3 regions of the Streptomyces sp. NBC_00090 genome follow, and region 1 is predicted to be linked to each of the others. Evidence: riboswitches for the same ligand, from Rfam matches in the RefSeq annotation. Region 1 holds a riboswitch; each other region holds the start of a gene.

Region 1 (7,708 bases):
TTGTAGACCATGGAGCAGGTCGGGTGGCCGCTGCCGGTGACCAGCTGCGTCCCCACCCCGTACGCGTCGACCGGCGCCGCCGCGAGCGAGGCGATGGCGTACTCGTCGAGGTCCGAGGTGACGACGATCTTCGTGTCGGTCGCGCCGAGCTCGTCGAGCTGTGCCCGTACCCGGTGGGCGACGAGCAGCAGGTCGCCCGAGTCGATCCGGACGGCCCCGAGCTCGGGCCCGGCCACCTCGACCGCGGTCCGGACGGCCTCGGCCACGTCGTAGGTGTCGACGAGCAGGGTCGTGCCCCGGCCCAGGGACTCGACCTGGGCCCGGAAGGCGTCCCGCTCGTTGTCGTGGAGCAGGGTGAAGGCGTGGGCGGAGGTGCCGACGGTCGGGATGCCGTAGCGGAAGCCGGCCGCGAGGTCCGAGGTGGAGTCGAAGCCGCCGACGTACGCGGCGCGGGACGAGGCGACGGCCGCCAGTTCGTGGGTCCGCCGGGCGCCCATCTCGATCAGGCGGCGCCCGCCGGCCGCGGCCTGCATGCGGGAGGCGGCGGCCGCGATCGCCGAGTCGTGGTTGAGGATCGAGAGGATCACGGTCTCCAGGAGCACGCACTCGGCGAAGGAGCCCTCGACGCGCAGGAGGGGCGAGCCGGGGAAGTACACCTCGCCCTCGGGGTAGCCCCAGATGTCGCCCGAGAAGCGGTAGCGGGCCAGCCATTCGAGGGTCGGCTCGTCGACGATGCCGCGCTCGCGCAGGAAGCCCAGGACGGCGGGGTCGAACCGGAAGTTCTCGACGGCGTCCAGGACCCGGCCGACGCCCGCGAGGACCCCGTAGCGGCGCCCCTCGGGGAGCCGGCGGGTGAAGACCTCGAAGACCGACCGCCGGTCGGCCGTGCCGGCCCGCAGGGCCGCCTGGAGCATGGTCAGCTCGTACTGATCGGTGAAGAGCGCGGTCGACGGCACGTCCACCGGCAGCCCAAGGTCCGCAGCGTTCATGTCAGCGATGCTAGCGCAGAAATCGTCAGAGTGACGATTTCTATGCGGCTCGCGCCCACACGGGCGTGCCCCGTTTGTGCGATGGGCCCCCCGGAGTGGCAGCATGGGGTGAGTGAGCGTCGCGCCTATTGAGATCGAACGTACGGAATCGGCCGAGGAGGTCTCAGCGGTCGTCGAACCGGACGTGCCCTGGGTGACCCTCGTGCACAACGATCCGGTCAACCTGATGAGCTATGTGACCTATGTCTTCCAGTCGTACTTCGGATACTCCAAGGACAAGGCGCACAAGCTGATGCTCGACGTGCACGAGAAGGGGCGGGCGGTCGTCTCCGCCGGCACCCGCGAGGAGATGGAGCGGGACGTGCAGGCGATGCACGGCTACGGCCTCTGGGCGACCCTCTCCCAGGACCGCTTCTGATGGCCGGCCACTTCGAGGCCCTGCCCGACGGCGGCGCCGCCGTCGCGCTCGACGAGGTCGAGGTCTCCATCCTGCGCTCCCTCGCAGTCCAGCTCCTCGAACTGATCGGTCCGGGCGACGAGCCGGCGGTCGACGCCGACCCGCTGGCCGCGCTCTTCACCGAGGGCCCGAGCCGGCCCCCGTCCGACCCCGCCCTCCGACGGCTCTTCCCCGACGCGTACGGGGACGAGAGCGAGGAACTCCGCGCGTCCGCCGCCGACTTCCGCCGCTACACCGAGAACGACCTGCGGGCCCGCAAGCGCGAGGACGCCCTCGTGGTCGTGCGCGCCCTGGACGCCCTCTCCAGCTCCTCGGTGGGTGAGGGCGGGGCCGTCCTCAAGCTCACCCAGGACGAGTCCCGGGCCTGGCTCGGCGCGCTCAACGACCTCCGGCTGACCATCGGGACCCGCCTGGAGGTCGCGGACGACGAGGAGAGCGAGCGGCTGTACCGGCTGCCGGACTCCGATCCGCGCAAGCCGATGGTGATGGCGTACCTCTGGCTGGGGGCGCTCCAGGAGTCCCTCGTCGAGGCCCTCATGTCCTGAGGAAGCCCCCGGCGGCCCCGTACGTGCACGGGATGTTCGCTCAGCGGACGCTCAAATCCGGATAACGAATGCGTTATCAGAGCGTCCGCTTTGCTCTGTTGAGTCCCTTTTTTACGCCTTTTCGTGTGGTCCACGCCACACGCGCCACCGCCGATCGCCTCCGACCGCGTGATAAATCTTCACGACCACTCGGGGACGCCACCCATGTTCCCGAGGGCGCTTCGGCCGGCTGACCGCCGGTGGCACTCCATTCCACATCCGGGGGGATCAGGACCTGATCCGCAGCAGACGCACTCGTAGTCGCGCGGATCAGCATGGAGAAAGGCGCACCACCATGACCTCAGTGCAGGTCGACAAGCAGCACGACGGCACCGACGGGGCCGTGGACGGCGGCGAGGGCTACCAGCGTGGCCTCGGCGCCCGGCAGATCCAGATGATCGCCATCGGCGGCGCCATCGGCACCGGCCTCTTCCTCGGCGCCGGCAAGGCCATCGCCAAGGCGGGCCCCAGTCTCATCCTCGCCTACGCCATCGCGGGCCTGGTCATCTTCTTCATCATGCGCGCCCTGGGCGAGCTCCTCATGTACCGCCCGGTGTCGGGCTCCTTCGCGGAGTACGCCCGCGAGTTCGTCGGCCCCTTCTGGGGGTTCGTGACCGGCTGGACGTACTGGCTCTTCTGGGTCGTCACCGGCATCACCGAGGTCACCGCCGCCGCCACCTATATGACGTACTGGTGGGACATCCCGCAGTGGATCTCGGCGCTGGTCTTCACCGTCATCCTCTACGGCGCCAACCTGATCTCCGTGAAGCTCTTCGGTGAGCTGGAGTTCTGGTTCTCGATGGTCAAGGTCACCGCGATCATCGGCATGATCCTCATCTGCGCCGGCATCCTCACCATCGGCTTCTCCGACGCAGGCGACACCGCCTCCGTCACCCACCTGTGGGACCAGGGCGGCTTCTTCCCGACCGGCATCGGCAACACGCTGATGACCCTGCAGATCGTCATGTTCGCCTTCCTCGCGGTCGAGCTGGTCGGCGTCACCGCCGGCGAGTCCAAGGACCCGAAGACGGTCCTGCCCAAGGCCATCAACACCGTGCCGTGGCGCATCGCCGTCTTCTACGTCGGCGCGCTGATCATGATCCTCTCGGTCGTCCCGTGGACCGAGTTCCAGCCGGGCGTCTCGCCGTTCGTCGCCGCCTTCCAGAAGATGGGCCTCGGCGTCGGCGCCGCCATCGTCAACTTCGTCGTACTGACCGCGGCCCTGTCCTCCTGCAACTCGGGCATGTACTCCACCGGCCGCATGCTGCGCGACCTCGCGCTCAACGGCCAGGGCCCGAAGGTCTTCACGCGCCTCACCAAGAACGGCACCCCGCTGCTCGGCCTGACCTTCTCCGCCTCGCTCATGCTGGTCGGCGTCTGGATCAACTACGTCGCCCCCGGCAAGGCCTTCGAGTACGTCGTCTCCTTCGCGACCATCTCCGGCATGTGGGCCTGGATCATGATCCTGGTCTGCCAGATCCGCTACCGCGCCAAGGCCAACCGCGGCGAGCTCCCCGAGTCCACCTTCAAGGCCCCGGGAGCCCCGTACACCAGCTGGTTCGCGCTCCTCTTCATCGGCATGGTCATCGTGATGATGGGCATCGACGAGGGCGCCCGCGTCTCCCTCTACTGCGCGCCGGTCTGGGGCCTGATCCTGGGCGTCTCCTACCTGGTCCTCAAGTCCCGCAACCCCGAGGGCGCCGCCTTCGCCAAGCGGTCGTAAGGACTCTGTCCAGCATCCGGGCCGTCCCGTACCACTCCTCGGTACGGGACGGCCCGTCTGCTTATCCTGTCGGCATGCTGACCATCACCCGGGCCCTGTACGACCAGATCGTGGAACACTCCCGCGCGGACCACCCCGACGAGGCCTGCGGCGTGGTCGCGGGCCCGGAGGGCAGCGGCCGCCCCGAGCGCTTCATCCCCATGCTGAACGCCGCCCGCTCGCCCACCTTCTACGAGTTCGACTCCGCGGACCTGCTCAAGCTCTACCGCGACATGGACGACCGGGACGAGGAGCCCGTCATCGTCTACCACTCGCACACCGCCACCGAGGCCTACCCGTCGCGCACGGACATCTCGTACGCGAACGAGCCGCAGGCCCACTACGTCCTCGTCTCCACCGCCGACACCGACGGCGCGGGCCCCTTCCAGTTCCGCTCCTTCACCATCGTCGAAGGCGTCGTGACCGAGGAGGACGTCAAGGTCGTCGAGGCCTACGAGTAGGACGACGTACGGAAGCGCGCGAGGTACGCGGAGGGCGTCACCCCGAAGTGCCGGGCGAACGCCCTCCGCAGGCTCTCGTCACTGCCGAGCCCGCTCCGCGCCGCCGCCCCCGTCACGCTCGCCCCGCCCTCCAGCAGCATCCGCGCCGCCTCCACCCGTACGCGCTCCACGTACGCCGCCGGGGTCGCCCCGATCTGCTCCCGGAACAGCCGGGCCAGATGCCGGACGCTCACCCCCGCCCGCCGTGCGAGCACCGGCGCGCTGTGGTCCGCGGCCGGATCCGCCACCACCGCGTCCAGGAGCGGGCGGACCACCGGATGCCCGGTCGGGGGAGTCCGCGAGGCCGCCGAGAACTGCGACTGCCCACCCGGCCGCTGGAGGAAGACCACCAGATCCCGCGCCACCGCGCGGGCCGCCTCCGGGCCCCGGTCCTCCTCCACCAGGGCCAGACACAGGTCGATCCCGGCCGTCACCCCCGCCGAGCTCCACACCTCGCCGTCCCGCCCGTCCCGCACATGGATCGCGTCCGCCGCCACCGAACTCGTCCGCGACACGGCGAGCGAGCTCGTCTACCACCACTCCCGCCGCGTCCACCTCTTCGGAGCCCTCCGCGGCCGGGCCCTCGGCCTCGCCTACGACCCCGAACTCCTGTACGTCGGCGCGATGTTCCACGACCTCGGCCTAGGGGAGAAGCACCGGAACAGCGGCCGCCGCTTCGAGGTCGACGGCGCCGAGGAGGCCGCCGCCTTCCTCCGCGCGCAGGGCGCCGACGAGGACGCCGTCCGCCGCGTCTGGACCGCGATCGCCCTCCACACCACCCCCGGGATCCCGGAGTTCATGGAGCCCGAGGTCGCGCTCGTGACCGCCGGCGTCGAGTACGACGTCCTCGGCATCGGCTACGACGACCCCGCCGCCGTCACCCCCGAGGACCGGGCCGCGATCGTCGCCGCCCACCCCCGCCCCGACTTCAAGCGTCGCATCCTGGAAGCCTTCGCCGAGGGCATCGCCCCCAGGCCGGACACCAACTTCGGCAACGTGAAGGCCGACGTACTGCGCCACTACGTGCCCGGCTTCACACCCGGCGACTTCGTGGACACCATCCGGAACTCCGCCTGGCCCGAGTGAGAGACTGGCCGGGACCAACGGGCGGCAGGACCCAGGAAGCCGGTGTGAATCCGGCACGGTCCCGCCACTGTGACCAGCCCCCTCGGGTGCTGGGAGCCAGGAACTGACCTGCCGCCTCTCACCACCGATCGGGGACGTGGAAATCCCCGGAGGAGGCATTCCGCCATGACCTGGCCCCGCCGTGCCCTGCTGCCCGCCGCCGCCCTCGTCTCCCTGCTCGCCGGCTGCTCGGCCCCCTCGGAGCAGACCTCCGCGGCGAAGCCCGCACCGGGATTCCCGTACACCGTCGACAACTGCGGCGTGAAGACCACCTATCAGGCCCCGCCGAAGCGCGTGGTCACCATGAACCAGCACGTCACCGAGGTCATGCTCGCCCTCGGCCTGGAGAAGTCCCTCGTCGGCACCGCCTACCTCGACGACGCGATCCTCCCCGCCTACAAGAAGGCGTACGACACCGTCCCCGTCCTCGCGAAGGAATACCCCTCCAAGGAAGCCCTCCTCGCCGCCAACCCCGACTTCGTGTACGGCGGTTACGCCACCGCCTTCGACGCCAAGGACGGCCGCGGCCGCGACGACCTCAAGCGCTCCGGCATCGAGACCCGCCTCAACACCGAGTACTGCCCGTCCGGTGCGACCTCGATCGACGACCTCTACCGCGAAGTCCGCGAGATCGGCCGGACCTTCGGCGTCCCCGACCGGGCCGAGACCTGGACCCGGGAGGCGCGCACGACCGTCGCCGCCACCGACAAGCGCCTCAAGGGCACCCCGCCGCTCTCCGTCTTCGTCTACGACAGCGGCGACAAGACCGCGTTCACGGCGGGCGGCAAGGGCATCGGCAACGAGCTCATCACCCGGGCCGGCGGCCGGAACGTCTTCGCCGACCTCGACAAGGCCTTCGGCGACGCCACCTGGGAACAGGTCGTCGACCACAGGCCCGAGGTCGTCGTCATCTACGACTACGGCTCCACCACCGTCGAACAGAAGAAGAAGCGGCTCCTCGACGACCCCGCCCTCAAGGACGTCCCCGCGATCAAGAACCGCCGGTTCGCCGTCCTGCCCCTCTCCGACACCGTCCTCGGCGTCCGGGTCCCCGACGCCGTCGACAAGCTCGCCGCCCAGCTCCACCCGGCCCGGTGACCACGCTCCTCCGCCCGGCCCGGACCCCGGTCCGGGCCCCGGCCCCCGCCCCGCCACGGGTCCGGTACGCCCTCGTCGTCACCGGACTCGTCCTGGCCCTCGCCCTCGCCGGCCTCGCCTCCCTCGCCCTCGGCTCCGTCCGCATCCCGCCCGGCCAGGTGCTCGACGCCCTGACCGGGCGGGCGGCCCCCTCCCCGTACCGGACGATCGTGCTCGACGTCCGGCTGCCCCGGGTCCTGCTCGGCGTGGTCGTCGGCGCCGGGCTCGCCGTCGTCGGCGCCGTCCTCCAGGCCCTCGTCCGCAACCGCCTCGCCGACCCCTTCCTCCTCGGGATCTCCTCCGGAGCCTCCGCCGGAGCCGTCCTCGTGCTGGTCCTCGGCATCGGGGGAGGCGTCACCACCACCCTCGCCCTGCCCGGCGGAGCCTTCGCCGGCGCCCTCCTCGCCCTCGTCCTCGTCTACGGGCTCGCCCGCCGCGGCGGGACCATGACCGGCGCCCGGCTCGTCCTCGCCGGCGTCGCCGTCTCGTACGTCCTCTCCGCCCTCGCCACCCTGCTCCTGGTCGTCGCCGGCCGGCCCGAACAGTTCCAGGAGGCCCTGTACTGGTCCCTCGGCGGACTCGGCAGCGCCCGCTGGGACACCCTCGTCCTGCCCGCCGCCGTCCTCGTCCTCGGCGTCGGCGCCCTCCTCGCCCTCGCCCGCCCGCTCGACCTGCTCCTCGTCGGCGAGGAGAGCGCCACCGTCCTCGGCCTGGACACCGCCCGCTTCCGCGCCGCCGTCTTCGTCCTCGCCTCCCTCGTCACCGCCGTCATGGTCGCGGCCAGCGGAGCCGTCGGCTTCATCGGACTGATGGCCCCGCACGCCGCCCGGCTCGCCGTCGGCGCCCCCCACCGCCGGCTCCTCCCGGTCGCCGCACTCGGCGGGGCGCTCGCCCTCGTCCTCGCCGACCTCGCCGCCCGGACCGTCGCCGCACCCCAGGACATCCCCGTCGGCGTCCTCACCGCGCTCACCGGCGGCCCCTTCTTCCTCTGGCTGATGCGCCGCCGCCCCGAAGGAGCACCCCTGTGACCGAACTGCGGCTGCACGGACTCTCGTACGAGGAACGCCTCCACGCCGTCGACCTCACCGCCCGCCCCGGCGAGACCGTCGGCCTCATCGGCCCCAACGGCAGCGGCAAGACCACCCTCCTGCGCT
Region 2 (7,708 bases), 2.5 Mb from region 1:
CTCCAGGACTGGCCGCTGGCCCGCCGCGCCTGGCAGGCGTACGGGCTGAAGGTGCCCGGGGCCGCCGCGGGCACCGGTGAGCCCGCCGGCATGGAGCTGGGCAGCGCCGCCGTCCGGCTCTCGCCCGAGGGCGAGGCCGAGGTCGTGTGGGGCCGCAGGCTCGACCCGGCCCGCATCGAGGTCCTCTCCATCCCGCTGCCGTCCTCGGGGCGCCGCTGGGGCGAGGTCGTCCTCCACGACGGTGTGCCGAACGGCGAGCGCACCACCACGGCGGGCCCGTCGTACCCGGTCTTCGACGAGATCGAGCTGTGGGCTCCGTCACCCGTGCCGACCTGGGTGGTCCTCCTGGAGGCCGCCACCGAGGACGACCGGGACGCCCTGGAGCAGCTCGCCGCCGACGCGGGCTTCGCCGCCGAGGACTGGTCGTCCTCCGTGCGGCTGCTCTGCCGCGCCTGCTCGGAGTCGACCATGCCGAGTGCCGAGGGCGAGGGCGAGCACTCCGACCCGCACGACCACAGCGAGCCGGGACACCCCGGGCCGCTCGGCCACCGCTCGCCCGGCGAGCTGTGGGTGCCGGAGCGGGAGTGCGGCCTGGCCGCCCCGGCCGGCCTGGTGCGCGGGCTCCTCGACGGCTGGGTGGCGGACAGCCCCGACAGCCGTGAGTGGCGGGATCTGGAAGAGGTCTGCTGACCACTGGCCGTAGGCTGTACGGGATCGTTTACTGGGGTTCCGAGGAAGGCACGCGCCGGACATGACGCAGCAGGAAACTGACGAGCAGATCAACGAAGAGTTCGTCGTGGACACGGAGGACTGCGAGGCGCGCGAGCTCGCCCACCGCGAGCGCGGCACGGCCCGCCCGATCACCGTCGTCGGCAACCCGGTGCTCCACCGGGAGTGCCGGGACGTCACCGAGTTCGACGACAAGCTCGCGGCGCTGATCGACGACATGTTCGCCAGCCAGAAGGCCGCCGAGGGCGTGGGCCTCGCCGCGAACCAGATCGGTGTGGACCTCAAGGTCTTCGTCTACGACTGCCCGGACGACGAGGGCGTCCGGCACACCGGCGTCGTGGTCAACCCGGTCCTCGACGAACTGCCGGCCGACCGCCGCGTCCTGGACGAGTCCAACGAGGGCTGCCTCTCCGTGCCGACCGCCTACGCCGAGCTGGCCCGCCCCGACTACGCGGTCGTCCGCGGCCAGGACGCCGAGGGGAACCCGATCGCGGTCCAGGGCACCGGCTACTTCGCCCGCTGCCTCCAGCACGAGACGGACCACCTGTACGGCCGCCTGTACATCGACCGCCTCTCCAAGCGCGACCGCAAGGACGCCCTGCGCCAGATGGAAGAGGGCACCCCGCGCTACGAGGTCGTCCCGAACGACTGACCCCGGCGCCGTACGCGTAGACGAGGAAGGGCCCCGCACTCCAGGAGTGCGGGGCCCTTCCTCGTGTCCGTACGGACTAGAAGTCCTCGTCGAGGTCGACCGAGCCCTCGACCGCGACTTGGTACGCGGACGGGCGGCGCTCGAAGAAGTTGGTCAGCTCCTGGACGCCCTGGAGCTCCATGAACGCGAACGGGTTCTCCGAGCCGTACACCGGGGCGAAGCCGAGGCGCTGGAGGCGCTGGTCGGCGACGCACTGGAGGTACTCGCGCATCGACTCCGTGTTCATGCCCGGCAGGCCGTCGCCGCACAGGTCGCGGCCGAACTGCAGCTCCGCCTCCACGGCCTCCTTCAGCATGTCGGTGACCTGCTGCTGGAGCGCGTCGTCGAAGAGCTCCGGCTCCTCCTTGCGGACGGTGTCCACGACCTCGAAGGCGAAGTTCATGTGCATCGTCTCGTCGCGGAAGACCCAGTTGGTGCCGGTGGCCAGGCCGTGCAGCAGACCGCGGGACCGGAACCAGTACACGTAGGCGAAGGCGCCGTAGAAGAACAGGCCCTCGATGCACGCCGCGAAGCAGATCAGGTTCAGCAGGAAGCGGCGGCGGTCGGCCTGGGTCTCCAGGCGGTCGATCTTCTCCACCGAGTCCATCCAGCGGAAGCAGAACTGCGCCTTCTCGCGGATGGAGGGGATCTCCTCGACCGCGTCGAACGCGGCGGCGCGGTCGTCCGGGTCGGGCAGGTAGGTGTCGAGCAGCGTCAGGTAGAACTGGACGTGCACGGCCTCCTCGAACAGCTGGCGCGACAGGTACAGGCGCGCCTCCGGGGAGTTGATGTGCTTGTAGAGCGTCAGGACCAGGTTGTTCGAGACGATCGAGTCGCCGGTCGCGAAGAAGGCGACCAGACGGCCGATCATGTGCTGCTCACCGGGGGTGAGCTTGGCGAGGTCGGCGACGTCCGAGTGGAGGTCGACCTCCTCCACCGTCCACGTGTTCTTGATCGCGTCCCGGTAGCGCTCGTAGAAGTCCGGGTAGCGCATCGGACGGAGGGTCAGCTCGAAGCCCGGGTCGAGGAGGTTCTTGTTCTCGGTGGTGCTCATTACTGGCAGGCCTCGCAGGACTCGGGGTTTTCCAGGGAGCAGGCGAGGGCGTCCGCGTCGGGGGTCGCCTGCTGTACGGGGATGGTGGCGGCGGCCGTCGACGCCTGGGCGGCACGGGCGATCCGGGTCGCCGGGCGGGAGCGCAGGTAGTACGTCGTCTTCAGCCCCTGCTTCCAGGCGTACGCGTACATCGACGACAGCTTGCCGATCGTCGGCGTCTCCAGGAACAGGTTCAGGGACTGCGACTGGTCGAGGAAGGGCGTGCGGGCGGCGGCCATGTCGATCAGACCGCGCTGCGGGATCTCCCAGGCCGTGCGGTACAGCTCGCGCACCTCGGCCGGGATCCAGGTGAAGCCCGCCACCGAACCGCTCGCGTCGCGCAGCGCGTCCCGGGTCTGGGCGTCCCACACGCCGAGCCGCTTCAGCTCGGCGACGAGGTACGAGTTGACCTGGAGGAACTCGCCCGACAGCGTCTCGCGCTTGAAGAGGTTGGAGACCTGCGGCTCGATGCACTCGTAGACGCCCGCGATCGAGGCGATGGTCGCCGTCGGCGCGATCGCCAGGAGCAGGCTGTTGCGCATGCCGACCGCGGCGATCCGCTCGCGCAGGGCCGCCCAGCGCTCCGGCCAGTTGAGCTCCACGTCGTAGTGGTCCGGGTGCAGGACACCGCGGGCCGCGCGGGTCTTCTCCCAGGCGGGGAGCGGGCCGCTGCGCTCGGCGAGGTCGGCGGAGGCCTCGTACGCGGCGAGCATGATCCGCTCGGCGATACGGGTGGACAGCGCGCGCGCCTCGGGGGAGTCGAAGGGCAGCTTCAGCTGGAAGAAGACGTCCTGGAGGCCCATCGCGCCCAGACCCACCGGCCGCCAGCGGGCGTTGGAACGCCCGGCCTGCTCGGTCGGGTAGAAGTTGATGTCGACGACCCGGTCGAGGAAGGTGACGGCCGTGCGGACGGTCGCGTCGAGCCGCTCCCAGTCGATGTCCGAGCCCACCACGAACGCGCCGAGGTTGACCGAGCCCAGGTTGCAGACCGCGGTCTCGCCGTCGTCCGTGACCTCCAGGATCTCCGTGCAGAGGTTGGAGGAGTGGACGGTGTGGCCGGGCTCCGCGGTCTGGTTGGCCGTGCGGTTGGAGGCGTCCTTGAAGGTCATCCAGCCGTTGCCGGTCTGGGCCAGGGTCCGCATCATCCGGCCGTACAGGTCGCGGGCCGGCATCGTCTTGCGGGCCAGCCCCTTCGCCTCGGCGGCGTGGTAGGCGGCGTCGAACTCCTCGCCCCACAGGTCGACGAGCTCGGGAACGTCCGCCGGGGAGAAGAGCGACCACTCGGCGTCCGCGTTGACCCGGCGCATGAACTCGTCCGGGATCCAGTGGGCCAGGTTGAGGTTGTGCGTACGGCGCTGGTCCTCGCCCGTGTTGTCGCGGAGCTCCAGGAACTCCTCGATGTCCGCGTGCCAGGTCTCCAGGTAGACGGCGGCGGCGCCCTTGCGGCGGCCGCCCTGGTTCACGGCGGCGACGGAGGCGTCGAGGGTCTTGAGGAACGGGACGATGCCGTTGGAGTGGCCGTTGGTGCCGCGGATCAGGGAACCGCGGGCGCGGATGCGGGAGTAGGAGAGGCCGATGCCGCCGGCGTGCTTCGAGAGGCGCGCGACCTGGTGGTAGCGGTCGTAGATGGAGTCCAGCTCGTCCTGCGGGGAGTCCAGGAGGTAGCAGGAGGACATCTGCGGGTGGCGGGTGCCGGAGTTGAAGAGCGTGGGGGAGGAGGGGAGGTAGTCCAGACGGCTCATCAGGCCGTACAGCGCGCTGACCTCGTCGAGCGCGCGGACGCTCGTGTCCTCGGCGAGGCCGCAGGCGACGCGGAGCATGAAGTGCTGCGGGGTCTCGATCACCTTGCGGGTGATCGGGTGGCGCAGCAGGTAGCGGGAGAAGAGGGTGCGCAGACCGAAGTAGCCGAAGCGGTCGTCGGCGGCGCCGTCGATGGTGGCGTCGAGCCGGTCCGCGTGCAGCGCGACGAAGTCGGCGGTGCGGTCGGCGATCAGGCCCTCGCGGTGACTGACGGCCACGGAGGCCGAGAAGGAGACGGCGCCCTGGCCGGCCGCCTCGTCGGCGATGGTGATGGTCAGGAGCCGGGCGGCGAGCCGGGAGTAGGCCGGGTCGTCGGAGATCAGGCCGGCGGCCGCCTCGGTGGCCAGCTCGCGCAGTTCCGCCTCGTCCGACGTGGCGCTGCGGCCGCGCAGGGCGGCGGCGGCGACCTTGCCGGGGTCGGTGTCGGGGAGATCGGCGGTGAGATCGGTCAGGGTCCGCAGCAGTACGGTGCCGGGTCCGTCGCTCTCGATCGCCGTTACCGGATCGGCGGGCGCGATGGTCACGTGGGGCTCTCCCTCGCTCGGCTCGGGGCCGCGGCGGGGGAAGGCGGGCAGGCGGGCACCCGTGCTCGGGGTACGCCGCGTCCACCGGCCCACTCCGCGAGGCCCGGACGTCAGTGACACCCGGAACGGACGGACCGGGTGTGCTGTCGGCAGGTCCTCGGACTGACCTCGTACGCGCGTATGGGTACGAAGCACACCGTTGCGGGACAGTTCCGGATTCGCGCCGGATTTCCCTGCGTCGACAGCGAGGTTGAGCATACATGTGGGGGGCGCCGCTTGCGGCACCCCCCACATGTTGTGTCGCCCTGGTGTCCTCTGCGTGTCAGAACTCCAGGGCGTAGGTCCGCAGCCGGTGCCCGGGAATCGGCTCCCAGTCCCGCTCGGGAGTGCGGACGAAACCCATCCGCTCGTAGATCCGGTGCGCCGGGACCATCTTCGGGTCCGTGGAGAGCACGAGCCTCGCGCACTCCGGCACGGCCCGGGCGCGGTCCGCGCAGTGGCGTACGAGCGCCTCTCCGACGCCCCTGCCACGGGCCTCCGGCGCCACCACGAGCATCCGGAACTCGGCCTCGCCGGCGACGGCGATGTCCGCCCACGGGGTGGATCCGGGGGCGTAGGTGACCCCGCCGATGATCCGCTCCTCCGCGTCGACGGCGACGAGCACCTCGGCCTCGCGCGCCCGCCGCGCCGTGTCCCGCAGCACGTCCAGGTAGAAGTCGTCCGCCCCGTGCAGCAGCAGCCCGTCGTTCAGGTAGGTCCGCCCGGTGAGGTCACCGAGCTCCTCGTACTCCTCGGGCCGTACCGCCCTGATGGTGAAGTCCATGAGGGCAGTCTGCCCCGCGGGCACGGGAAAGGGGCCCGGGGTTTCCTTGGCGGAGATCCCGGGCCCCTGCGTCGTACCGCCAGGTCAGTGCGCTCCGGCGCCGACCTTCGGGTCCGCCTCGCGGCCCGCCTTACGGGACGGCGCGTCGGCCGTGTAGTCCTCGGGGGAGGTCTCGTCGACGCCCTCGGGGGCCTTGAGGGCCTTGAGGACGAAGGTCAGGACGACCGTGACGACGAGGTTGAGGACGAAGGCGGTGAGACCGATGTAGCCGATCTCGCCGATGCCCGGGATCTCGGCGGAGGAGCCGCCGAAGTGCTTCTGCGTCGGGCTGGCGACCCCGTACGCGGCGACCGTGCCGTAGACCATGCCGACGGCCCAGCCGGCGAGCAGCGCCCAGCGGTGGAACCAGCGGGTGAAGAGGCCGCCGACGAGCGCCGGGAAGGTCTGGAGGATCCAGATGCCGCCGAGCAGCTGGAAGTTGATCGCGACCGTCTTGTCCATGGTGAGGACGAAGGCCAGCGCGCCGACCTTCACCAGGAGCGAGACGATCTTGGAGACCTTGGTCTCCTGGGCCGGGGTCGCGTCCGGTTTGATGAAGTCCTTGTAGATGTTGCGGGTGAAGAGGTTGGCCGCGGCGATCGACATGATCGCGGCCGGGACGAGCGCGCCGATGCCGATCGCGGCGAAGGCGACGCCCGCGAACCAGTCCGGGAACATGGTCTCGAAGAGCTGCGGGATGGCGAGCTGGCCGTTCTTGACCTTGATCCCGGCGGCGATCGCCATGAAGCCGAGCAGCGCGAGCAGGCCCAGCATCAGCGAGTACAGCGGCAGGATCGTGGTGTTGCGGCGGATCACCTCACGGCTGCGCGAGGAGAGCGTCGCCGTGATGGAGTGCGGGTACATGAAGAGCGCGAGCGCCGAGCCGAGCGCCAGCGTCGCGTACGTCCACTGGCCGGCCTCGCCGGGGACGAGCGTGCCGCGCGGCTTGCCGGTCGCCGGGTTGGTCTGCGCGTAGGCCTCGCCGGCCTTCGCGAAGATCTCGTCGAAGCCGCCGAGCTTGATCGGGATGTAGATGATCGCCACCGCGATGACGATGTAGATCAGGGTGTCCTTGACGAAGGCGATGAGCGCGGGTGCGCGCAGGCCCGAGGAGTACGTGTACGCCGCGAGGACACCGAAGGCGATCAGCAGCGGCAGGTCCTTGATGAACCAGTGGGTGGTCTCGCCGCCGCCGACGCCCATCACGTCCAGGACGGCCTGGATGCCGACGAGCTGGAGCGCGATGTACGGCATGGTGGCGAGGATGCCGGTGACCGCCACCGCGAGGGACAGGCCCTTGGAACCGAACCGGCCGCGCACGAAGTCGGAGGTGGTGACGTATCCGTGCTTGTGCGAGACCGACCAGAGGCGCGGCAGGAAGGTGAAGATCAGCGGGTAGACCAGGATGGTGTACGGGACGGCGAAGAAGCCGGCCGCGCCCGCCGCGTAGATGGCCGCGGGGACCGCGACGAACGTGTAGGCGGTGTAGAGGTCGCCGCCGAGCAGGAACCAGGTCACCCAGGTGCCGAACGACCGGCCGCCGAGGCCCCATTCGTCGAGGCTGTTCTCGTTCTCGGCCTTGCGCCAGCGCGCGGCCAGGAAGCCCATGACCGTGACGGCCAGGAAGAAGAAGACGAAGACGCCGAGCGCCACGCCGTTCACGCCGTCCTTCATCGCGCGTCACCTCCCTTGCGGGCACGCTGGTCCAGCTGCCACAGCTTGTACGCGACCATGGTGAGCACGGTCGAGACCAGCACCCAGAGCATCTGGTACCAGTAGAAGAACGGGATGCCGGCGAAGAGCGGTTCGGCCTTCGCGTACGAACTCACCCAGAGCATCGCCACGAACGGCGCGAACAGGCAGATCGCGATCACCACCCGCAGGGGGGTGATGGTCGGTTGTTTCCCTTGTGTCGCTTCTGACACGGCGATTCCGTCCCCTCGCTGGTCACCTAGGTAATGGTGGGGAAATCTAGGGGACGCTTCCGCTTCACGGAACCCCTGTCCGTA
Region 3 (7,708 bases), 2.8 Mb from region 1:
AGCCGCCCCACCGGTCGTCGCGGTGGTTCGTGGCGGCGGCGATGAACTCGTTGATGAGGTAGCCCTCGGAGCCCATCACCTCGACGCCGTCGTACCCGGCCTCTTTGGCGAGCTCGGCGCAGCGGGCGTAGTCCTCGACGGTCTGCTCGACCTCGGCGTCGGTCAGCTCGTTCGGGACGAAGGGGCTGATGGGAGCCTGCACGGCGCTGGGCGCGACGAGGCCGGGGTGGTACGCGTACCGGCCGAAGTGCAGGATCTGCATCGCGATCCGGCCGCCGGCCTCGTGCACGGCGTCGGTGATCAGCCGGTGCTCGGCGACCTCCTCCGCGGTGGTGAGCTTGGCTCCGCCGTCCCAGGGGCGGCCGGCCTCGTTGGGCGCGATGCCACCGGTGACGATGAGGCCGACGCCGCCGCGGGCGCGCTCCGCGTAGAAGGCGGCCATGCGCTCGAAGCCGTGCTCCGTCTCCTCCAGCCCGACGTGCATCGAGCCCATGATCACCCGGTTGGGCAGGGTCGTGAACCCGAGGTCGAGCGGGCTGAGCAGATGCGGGTACGGGGTCGGGCTGGCGGTCATGGGGCGCCTCCTCGCGCAGGATCGGTCGATCCCAGTTCTAGGGGAGCCCTTCTCGTTATGCAACTAGTTGCAGAAGATTCGGAACGTGATGTCTACTACTCGGTAGCAAGCGAGGGGGAGCCGGCGCCGCCCCCGCCCACCGGCCCGGCACCCGCCGACCCGGCACCCATCGGCCAAGCGCCCGCCGGCCCGGCGCCCACCGGCCCCGCGCCCACCGGGTCGCCCCCGCTCAGCCAGGCGTCCAGCTCCTCCGGCGTGCGCGGCTCGGGCACGCCCGGGGTGAGCAGCCCGTGGGTGCGGAGCAGCCGGGCCACGGACGTGCCCCAGGGCCGTCGCAGCCGTGCCGCGTCGAGCAGCTCGTCGTCGGCGAGGAGCTCGGCGACCGGCCCGGTCCGCAGGCCGGCGGGCGAGAGCACCGCCGCCTCGTCCGCCCAGCGCAGCGCGAGATCCACGTCGTGCGTCGCCATCACCACCGTCGTACCCGACGCGCGGAGCCGCCCGAGGGCGTCGAGGAGCCGCTCCTGCCCGTGCGGGTCGAGTCCGGCCGTCGGCTCGTCCATGATCAGCACCCGGGGCCGCATCGCCACCGCGCCCGCGATCGCGGCCCGCTTGCGCTGCCCGTACGACAGCAGATGCGTCGGCCGGTCCTCCAGGGCCACGATGTCGAGCGCCTCCAGGGCCTCCCGCACCCGGAGCCGTACCTCCTCCTCGGGCAGCCCCAGGTTCATCGGACCGAACGACACGTCCTGCCCGACCGAGGCCGCGAAGAGCTGGTCGTCCGGGTCCTGCACCACGAGCTGCACGGTGGTCCGCAGCCTCGTCAGACCCTTTCGGTCGTACGAGACCTCCGCCCCGTCCAGGAGCAGGGATCCGCTCCCGCACCGCAGCCCCCCGCTGAGCAGCCGCAGCAGCGTCGTCTTGCCGCTGCCGTTCCGTCCGAGGAGCGCGATCGCCCGCCCCTCCGGCACCGAGAAGTCCACGCCCGACAGGACCGCCGGCCCGTCCTCGTAGGCGAAACCCGCCTCGACCAGCTCCACCACGGGAGCCGGCGACGTCGTCGGAGGTGTCACGGCAGGAGCCTTTCCAGTACGAGGGTCAGGGCGACGAGCCCACAGAGCAGCGCGGCGGCCGCCGCGAGGAACCGGCGGGAGACCGCCGCCGAGGGGACCAGGACCCGCAGCGTCCCGTCGTAACCGCGCCCGGCGAGCCCCGACTGGAGCCGCTGCGCCCGGTCGAAGGCACGGACGAACGCGGTCGCGCCGAGCCCGGCGAGCGAACGCCAGGTCGCCGCCCGGGTCGTGTGCCCGAGGCGGGCCGCCTGGGCCTGCCGGATCTTGGACAGCGAGTCGAGCAGCAGGAAGATGATCCGGTACATCACGAGCGCCACGTCCACCACGGGGGCCGGAACCCCCGCACGGACGAGCCGGGGCAGCACGTCGGAGACGGGCGTCGTGAACGCGAAGAGGAGCACGCCCAGCGAGGCCGAAGCGGTCCGCAGCAGCAGCTCACCCGCGTGGACGGGCCCGCCGGGCGCCAGAGCCACGAACCCGCGCGCCCCGCCCACCTCGAAGAGGAGCGGCACCGCTCCGGTGACGCAGAAGCCGAGCGGGACGCGGAACGCCCGCCACAGCTGACGGCCCGCCACCCCGGCCGGGCCGAGCAGCACCACGAGCGTGGCCGCCGCCACGAGCACCGCGCCGGGCCATGGCGGCAGGGAGATCGCGCACAGCGTCAGACCGAAGCCGAGCAGGGCCTTCTCGACGGGATGGCGGCGGCGCCAGCGACTGCTGTGCGCAGCCGCGTCGATCGGCAGCATCGGCGACTACGCGCCCTTGCCGTCGACCGGGGGAGCGTCGGGCGCTTCGGACGCACCGGACACCTCGTGCGCTTCGGTCCGTTCGGGCGCCACGGCTACCGGCACCGCGACGGGCGCCGGCACGGGCACCGGCGTGTCGGCGTCGCCGGTAGTCCCCGCCCCCTCGGCCGTCCCCGTCCCCGTCCCCGCCCCGTCGGCCGCCCGCGCCGCCTTCGCCTCGGCATGGGCCTCGCCCTGCCGGCGTCCGCGCCGCACGCCGAAGTAGTACGCGAGGACACCTGCGCCCAGCGCCGCCTGGAGGGCGAACAGCGCCGACTCGATCTCCCCGGACGGCGGCTCGTACAAGGGGCTGAACCACGGCTCGTACTCCGGCTGGAGCTCCGTGATCGCGGTCTCCGCCTCCGCGTCCGACCCGGTGAAGGGCTCCTCCTTGTGGTCCCCGAGCCCCAGCGCGAGCGGCAGCACCGCGAGCGCGGCGACGACGAGCAGCAGCAGGGCGTTGATCTTCGTGTTCCGGCTGACGGTGAAGCTCATCGCGCGGTCGCCTCCTCGCGTCGCTTCGCGGCGGGCCGGGCCAGGACGCCCAGCCGGGCCAGCTCGCCCTTGCTCGACTGCGTGAGCAGCCGCATCACGAGCACGGTGAGCAGGCCCTCGCTCACCGCCAGCGGAATCTGCGTCACGGCGAAGATGCCGCCGAACTTGGCCAGGGCGCCCATCACGCCGCTGCCCTGGTCGGGGAAGGCCAGCGCGAGCTGGACGCTCGTGACGCAGTAGGTGGACAGATCGGCGACGAACGCGCCGAAGAAGACGGCGACCATCAGCGGCGCACCGAACCGGCGCACCAGCAGGTAGGTCCCGTACCCCGCCCACGGCCCGACGATCGCCATCGAGAAGGCGTTCGCGCCGAGCGTGGTGAGCCCGCCGTGCGCGAGCAACAGGGCCTGGAAGAGCAGGGTGATCGTCCCCAGGACCGCCATGATCGGCGGCCGGAACAGGATCGCGCCCAGCCCCGTACCCGTCGGATGTGAGCAACTGCCCGTCACCGAGGGGAGCTTGAGCGCGGAGAGGACGAAGGTGAAGGCGCCGGAGGCGCCCAGCAGCAGGGTGGACTCGGGGTTGGACCGCACCTCGCGGGTGAGCGCGCGGACCCCGTGGACGACGAACGGAGCTGCCGCGACGCCCCAGGCGGCGGCGTGAGCGGGGGGCAGGTACCCCTCGGCTATATGCATGGTCGGGAGACCCTCTCCAGCACCTCGTGGATGGACAACGCACCCTGGCCGGTCTCCTGGCTGACGGTCATACGTCCCGGCTCCGCCTTCCCACACCGCGGCGGTCTCCCGCGACGGTCCAGTGGCTTCCCCGAGGTGTTTCCCCCGGGTGTGGAGCCGGAACTCCCGATCACAGTGGCGAGGGCCGCACCGGTACCGCACCGGTTTCCCGAACACCAAGGCCCTGCGACACTAGTGCTTTGACCAGGTACATCACAACACGGTCGCCACCCGGTGCGGCCTTTCGGTCACTCCGCGCACTCACTCCGCACCCATGCGCCCCCGCTCACTCCTTGCGATAGGCGTACGCCTCCGAGGCCGCGGCGACCACCGCGTCGAGGTCCCCGCCGGCGCTCGCCGTCACCAGCGCCGCGACCGCGCCCTCGACGAACGGCGCGTCCACCAGGCGGGCGCCATCGGGCAGTTCGTCGCCTTCGGCGAGCATCGCCTTCACAGTCAGCACCGCGCTGCCCAGATCGACGAGGAGCGCCACCCCGGCTCCGCGGTCGACATCCTTCGCCGCCGCGGAGATCAGCTCGGCGCTCGTCCCCAGACCGCCGTCGGGAAGGCCACCCGCCGGGAGGATCGGCGCGGTCCCGCCGCCGCCCGCGAGTCCCTGCGCCAGCGCCGCCACCGAGGCCGCGACCGCCGCGCTGTGCGAGACCAGCACGATGCCGACCGGCGCCGCCGCGCTCACGAGCCCCCCTCCGCCCGGGCCGCCCCTTCGAGCTCCGCGAAGAGCAGCGCCGACGAGGTCGCCCCCGGGTCCTGATGCCCGATCGACCGCTCCCCGAGATAACTGGCCCTGCCCTTGCGGGCCTGGAGGGGTACGGTCGCGAGGGCGCCCTCCTCGGCCGCCGCGCGCGCCGCCCCGAAGGAGCCCCGCAGCGCCTCCACGGCCGGGACGAGCGCGTCCAGCATCGTCTTGTCGCCCACCTGGGCGCCGCCCAGCTGGGACACGGCGGCGACCCCGGCGCCGAACGCCTCGGCCAGCCGCTCCCTGCTGACGTGCTCCTCCTCGCCCAGCGCCTTGCCGGCGCGGCGCAGCAGCGTCCCGTACAACGGTCCCGAAGCCCCGCCCACGGTGGAGATCAACTGCCGCCCGGCGGTGACGAGCACCGCACCCGGCGTGGCGGGCGGCTCCTTCGCCAGGAGCTCCGTCACGGCGGCGAACCCGCGCTTCAGATTGACCCCGTGGTCGGCGTCACCGATCGCCGAGTCCAGCTCGGTGAGCCGGTCGGCCTCCCGGTCGACGGCCGCGGCCGTCGCCTCCAGCCAGCGCACCAGGAACTCCGCGCCGTACGTCTCCGTCAACCCGGTCACCTCTCCACCCCGTTCTCCATCAGGTTCCCCATCCCACGCCGTTCCTTCATCCGCCGTCTTACCGGCCCCAGCGCAGCGCGGGCGTCTGCACGGGCGCGTCCCACAGGCGCAGGAGCTCCTCGTCCACCTCGCACAGGGTCACCGAGCAGCCGGCCATGTCGAGCGAGGTCACGTAGTTGCCGACCAGCGTCCTGGCCACCGGAATCCGGCGCTCGCCGAGCACCCGCTGCACCTCGGCGTTGAAGCCGTACAGCTCCAGGAGCGGGGTCCCGCCCATTCCGTTGACCAGCGCGAGCACCGGCCCGGAGGGGCGCAGGTCCTCGACCACGACGTCGACCGCGTAGTCCGCGATCTCCCGCGAGGTCATCATGGCGCGCCGCTCGCGGCCGGGCTCGCCGTGGATGCCGACGCCCAACTCCAGCTCGCCCTCCGGGAGATCGAAGGTGGGGCTGCCCTTGGCGGGGGTGGTGCACGCGCTCAGCGCCACCCCGAAGGACCGGGACCGCTCGTCGACCGCGCGGGCGATCGCCTCCACCCGCTCCAGCGGGGCGCCCTCCTCGGCGGCGGCCCCCGCGATCTTCTCCACGAACAGGGTGCCGCCGGTCCCGCGCCGCCCCGCCGTGTAGAGACTGTCCGTCACCGCCACGTCGTCGTCGACGAGGACCTTCGCGACCCGGATGCCCTCGTCCTCGGCCAGCTCGGCGGCCATCTCGAAGTTGAGCACGTCACCGGTGTAGTTCTTGACGACGAACAGGACCCCGGCGCCACTGTCGACGGCGGCAGCGGCCCGCACCATCTGATCGGGCACGGGCGAGGTGAAGACCTCCCCGGGACAGGCCGCCGCGAGCATCCCGGGCCCGACGAACCCCCCGTGCAGGGGCTCGTGCCCGGACCCGCCCCCGGACACGAGGGCCACCTTCCCGGCCACGGGCGCGTCCCGCCGCACCACGATCCGCCGCTCCACGTCCACGGTCAGCTCGGGATGAGCGGCTGCCATGCCACGCAGCGCGTCGGCCACGACGGTCTCGGGGACATTGATCAGCATCCTCACGGATACCTCCTAGCGATTAGCAGGCAAGTGGCTGAGCAGGGTTTTTGCAGGTCAGAGCATGTGACGCGATGTGTCGATCTCGGCGGTCCGTGGCGGCGAAGGGCGGTTTCGTGCGGTACTGATGCTGACCCAATGCCGACTTCCCTGATGGCGTGTCAGATCGAGATCGCGTGGATGAGCTTTGCGAATGCGCAGCATGGCGCAATTATCGACGCGAGGTCGCGAGCGCGCACCGGTGCGTCATCAGCCGGATCGGGGTGATTCAGGCTGAGAAGCTGATGCTCGCGGTCTTGAGTCGCGTCCTCGAGTCGCGTCCTCGCCATCCGAGGGATCAGGTTTCGCCGCTACGGCGTACAGGGGCAGGTTCAGCACGGCATCGACCTTGCCGGCCGGGATGTGGACGGCCGATTCGTCGTCGTCCAATGCAAGGACTACCAGGAGTTCACTGCGGGGGACCTGCGGAAGGTCGTGGAGACGTTCACGGGCGGAAGGCGACCGTTCGGGGCCGGCCATCTGATCATCGCCACTTCCGCCTCCACTGAGCGTATTCAGCTGGCTGACGAACTGGCTGCTCTCCAAGGGGAGCACGAGGACCTCGAGCTGGACCTGTGGGGTGCTGAACAGATCAACGACTTTCTCCGCTACCAGGCGGACATCGTTGCCCGGTTCTGGACTCGTGAGACGGCGGAAGTGTTCTGTACCGGGGCGCCCCTTCCGGGTGTACCCGCTCCTCCTCTCGACCGTCAGGAGCAGGCGGATCGCATCCTCGTCGGACCTCTCAAGACGAGTGATGTGAAGCCGATCCTGCGCGAAGCGGAAGCCGAGCGAGTGGTGGCGCCGGATCGCTCCGCCAGGAAGATGTGATGCGCCTCTTCGGGTGTGGTCGGCGGCTCGACCTGGTGGTTGTCGTGAACCAGATCCGGATATCAGCAGCTCGACTCGCAGCCGAGGAAGCCGTAGAACCGCTCGAACCCGCGCGCCCCAACGGCCGGCGCCCCTTGTACGCCGCCATGCTGGTCCCCTCACCCGGGGTGAGGTGCGGTAGTTCGACCTTGCCGACCGGAGCATTCCTCGGCCCAGACCACTTCTTCACTGTGTCATCCAGGCACGGGCCAAGCTGCAGATTGCCTTCGGCGACTGCTCCCGCGACGCGACTGGCGCTAACCTCATCCCCTCGTCCAACCTGGCTGCTCCACCACCACCGCAGGCGCGCCGTCTGGACGACGCATGAGACGACGAGCCCCCTGATCGGGTTCCAGCCGACCCCGCCGACGATGCCCGGAGTACCCCGACACCGCAACCACGGCTACGTGCGGGTTTCACCAATCTGCTCACCGTTTCGAAGGTGCTGAACGGCAGAGTGATCGGCTCTGCTCCAGTGCAGACACCGTGCGGTGGAGTCCAGGAAGTCAGAGGTGCTCGACAACGTGAGTAGATGAGCCTCTGCAATCAAGGAACCGCACATCCGAGACGCAGTGATCATTAGATCAATGATTGAGCATATGTGATCGATCGATAAACATCTCTTGACTTGATCACATCTCTGCGCCTACTTTCTGGCCACTCCCCGCCCCCAGAGAGGTGTGTACGAATCATGAGAACCACTACGAAGCGACGGCAGGCCCTCGGCGGAGGGCTTCTGGCCATCTCCCTTGCCCTCGTCGGTACGGCGGTGC

Evidence for each region. A riboswitch is a leader RNA that binds a small molecule or an ion and turns the genes downstream of it on or off. The one in region 1 is predicted to bind cobalamin.
Region 2: linked by a shared signal. The riboswitch ahead of OG361_RS26560 (ribonucleoside-diphosphate reductase subunit alpha) and the one ahead of OG361_RS14995 (ABC transporter substrate-binding protein) in region 1 are both predicted to bind cobalamin.
Region 3: linked by a shared signal. The riboswitch ahead of OG361_RS02760 (energy-coupling factor ABC transporter permease) and the one ahead of OG361_RS14995 (ABC transporter substrate-binding protein) in region 1 are both predicted to bind cobalamin.

What each region holds. Positions count from the first base shown of each region.
Region 1 covers NZ_CP108224.1:3,417,365-3,425,072, reverse strand. The annotation lists gene OG361_RS15030 (nicotinate phosphoribosyltransferase) at 1-989, opposite strand, end outside; gene clpS (ATP-dependent Clp protease adapter ClpS) at 1,102-1,407, shown strand; gene OG361_RS15020 (DUF2017 domain-containing protein) at 1,407-1,991, shown strand; gene OG361_RS15015 (amino acid permease) at 2,326-3,753, shown strand; gene OG361_RS15010 (Mov34/MPN/PAD-1 family protein) at 3,828-4,253, shown strand; gene OG361_RS15005 (GlxA family transcriptional regulator) at 4,244-4,807, opposite strand; gene OG361_RS15000 (HD domain-containing protein) at 4,773-5,378, shown strand; cobalamin riboswitch at 5,371-5,505, shown strand; gene OG361_RS14995 (ABC transporter substrate-binding protein) at 5,544-6,515, shown strand; gene OG361_RS14990 (FecCD family ABC transporter permease) at 6,512-7,582, shown strand; gene OG361_RS14985 (ABC transporter ATP-binding protein) at 7,579-7,708, shown strand, end outside.
Region 2 covers NZ_CP108224.1:5,885,544-5,893,251, forward strand. The annotation lists gene OG361_RS26545 (tetratricopeptide repeat protein) at 1-690, shown strand, start outside; gene def (peptide deformylase) at 752-1,381, shown strand; gene OG361_RS26555 (ribonucleotide-diphosphate reductase subunit beta) at 1,458-2,474, opposite strand; gene OG361_RS26560 (ribonucleoside-diphosphate reductase subunit alpha) at 2,474-4,837, opposite strand; cobalamin riboswitch at 4,968-5,141, opposite strand; gene OG361_RS26565 (GNAT family N-acetyltransferase) at 5,160-5,660, opposite strand; gene mctP (monocarboxylate uptake permease MctP) at 5,745-7,373, opposite strand; gene OG361_RS26575 (DUF3311 domain-containing protein) at 7,370-7,624, opposite strand.
Region 3 covers NZ_CP108224.1:604,801-612,508, reverse strand. The annotation lists gene OG361_RS02780 (FAD-dependent oxidoreductase) at 1-574, opposite strand, end outside; gene OG361_RS02775 (energy-coupling factor ABC transporter ATP-binding protein) at 670-1,644, opposite strand; gene cbiQ (cobalt ECF transporter T component CbiQ) at 1,641-2,390, opposite strand; gene OG361_RS02765 (energy-coupling factor ABC transporter substrate-binding protein) at 2,397-2,924, opposite strand; gene OG361_RS02760 (energy-coupling factor ABC transporter permease) at 2,921-3,619, opposite strand; cobalamin riboswitch at 3,648-3,880, opposite strand; gene OG361_RS02755 (PTS-dependent dihydroxyacetone kinase phosphotransferase subunit DhaM) at 3,945-4,355, opposite strand; gene dhaL (dihydroxyacetone kinase subunit DhaL) at 4,352-4,972, opposite strand; gene dhaK (dihydroxyacetone kinase subunit DhaK) at 5,040-6,032, opposite strand; gene OG361_RS02740 (hypothetical protein) at 6,501-6,896, shown strand; gene OG361_RS02735 (right-handed parallel beta-helix repeat-containing protein) at 7,627-7,708, shown strand, end outside.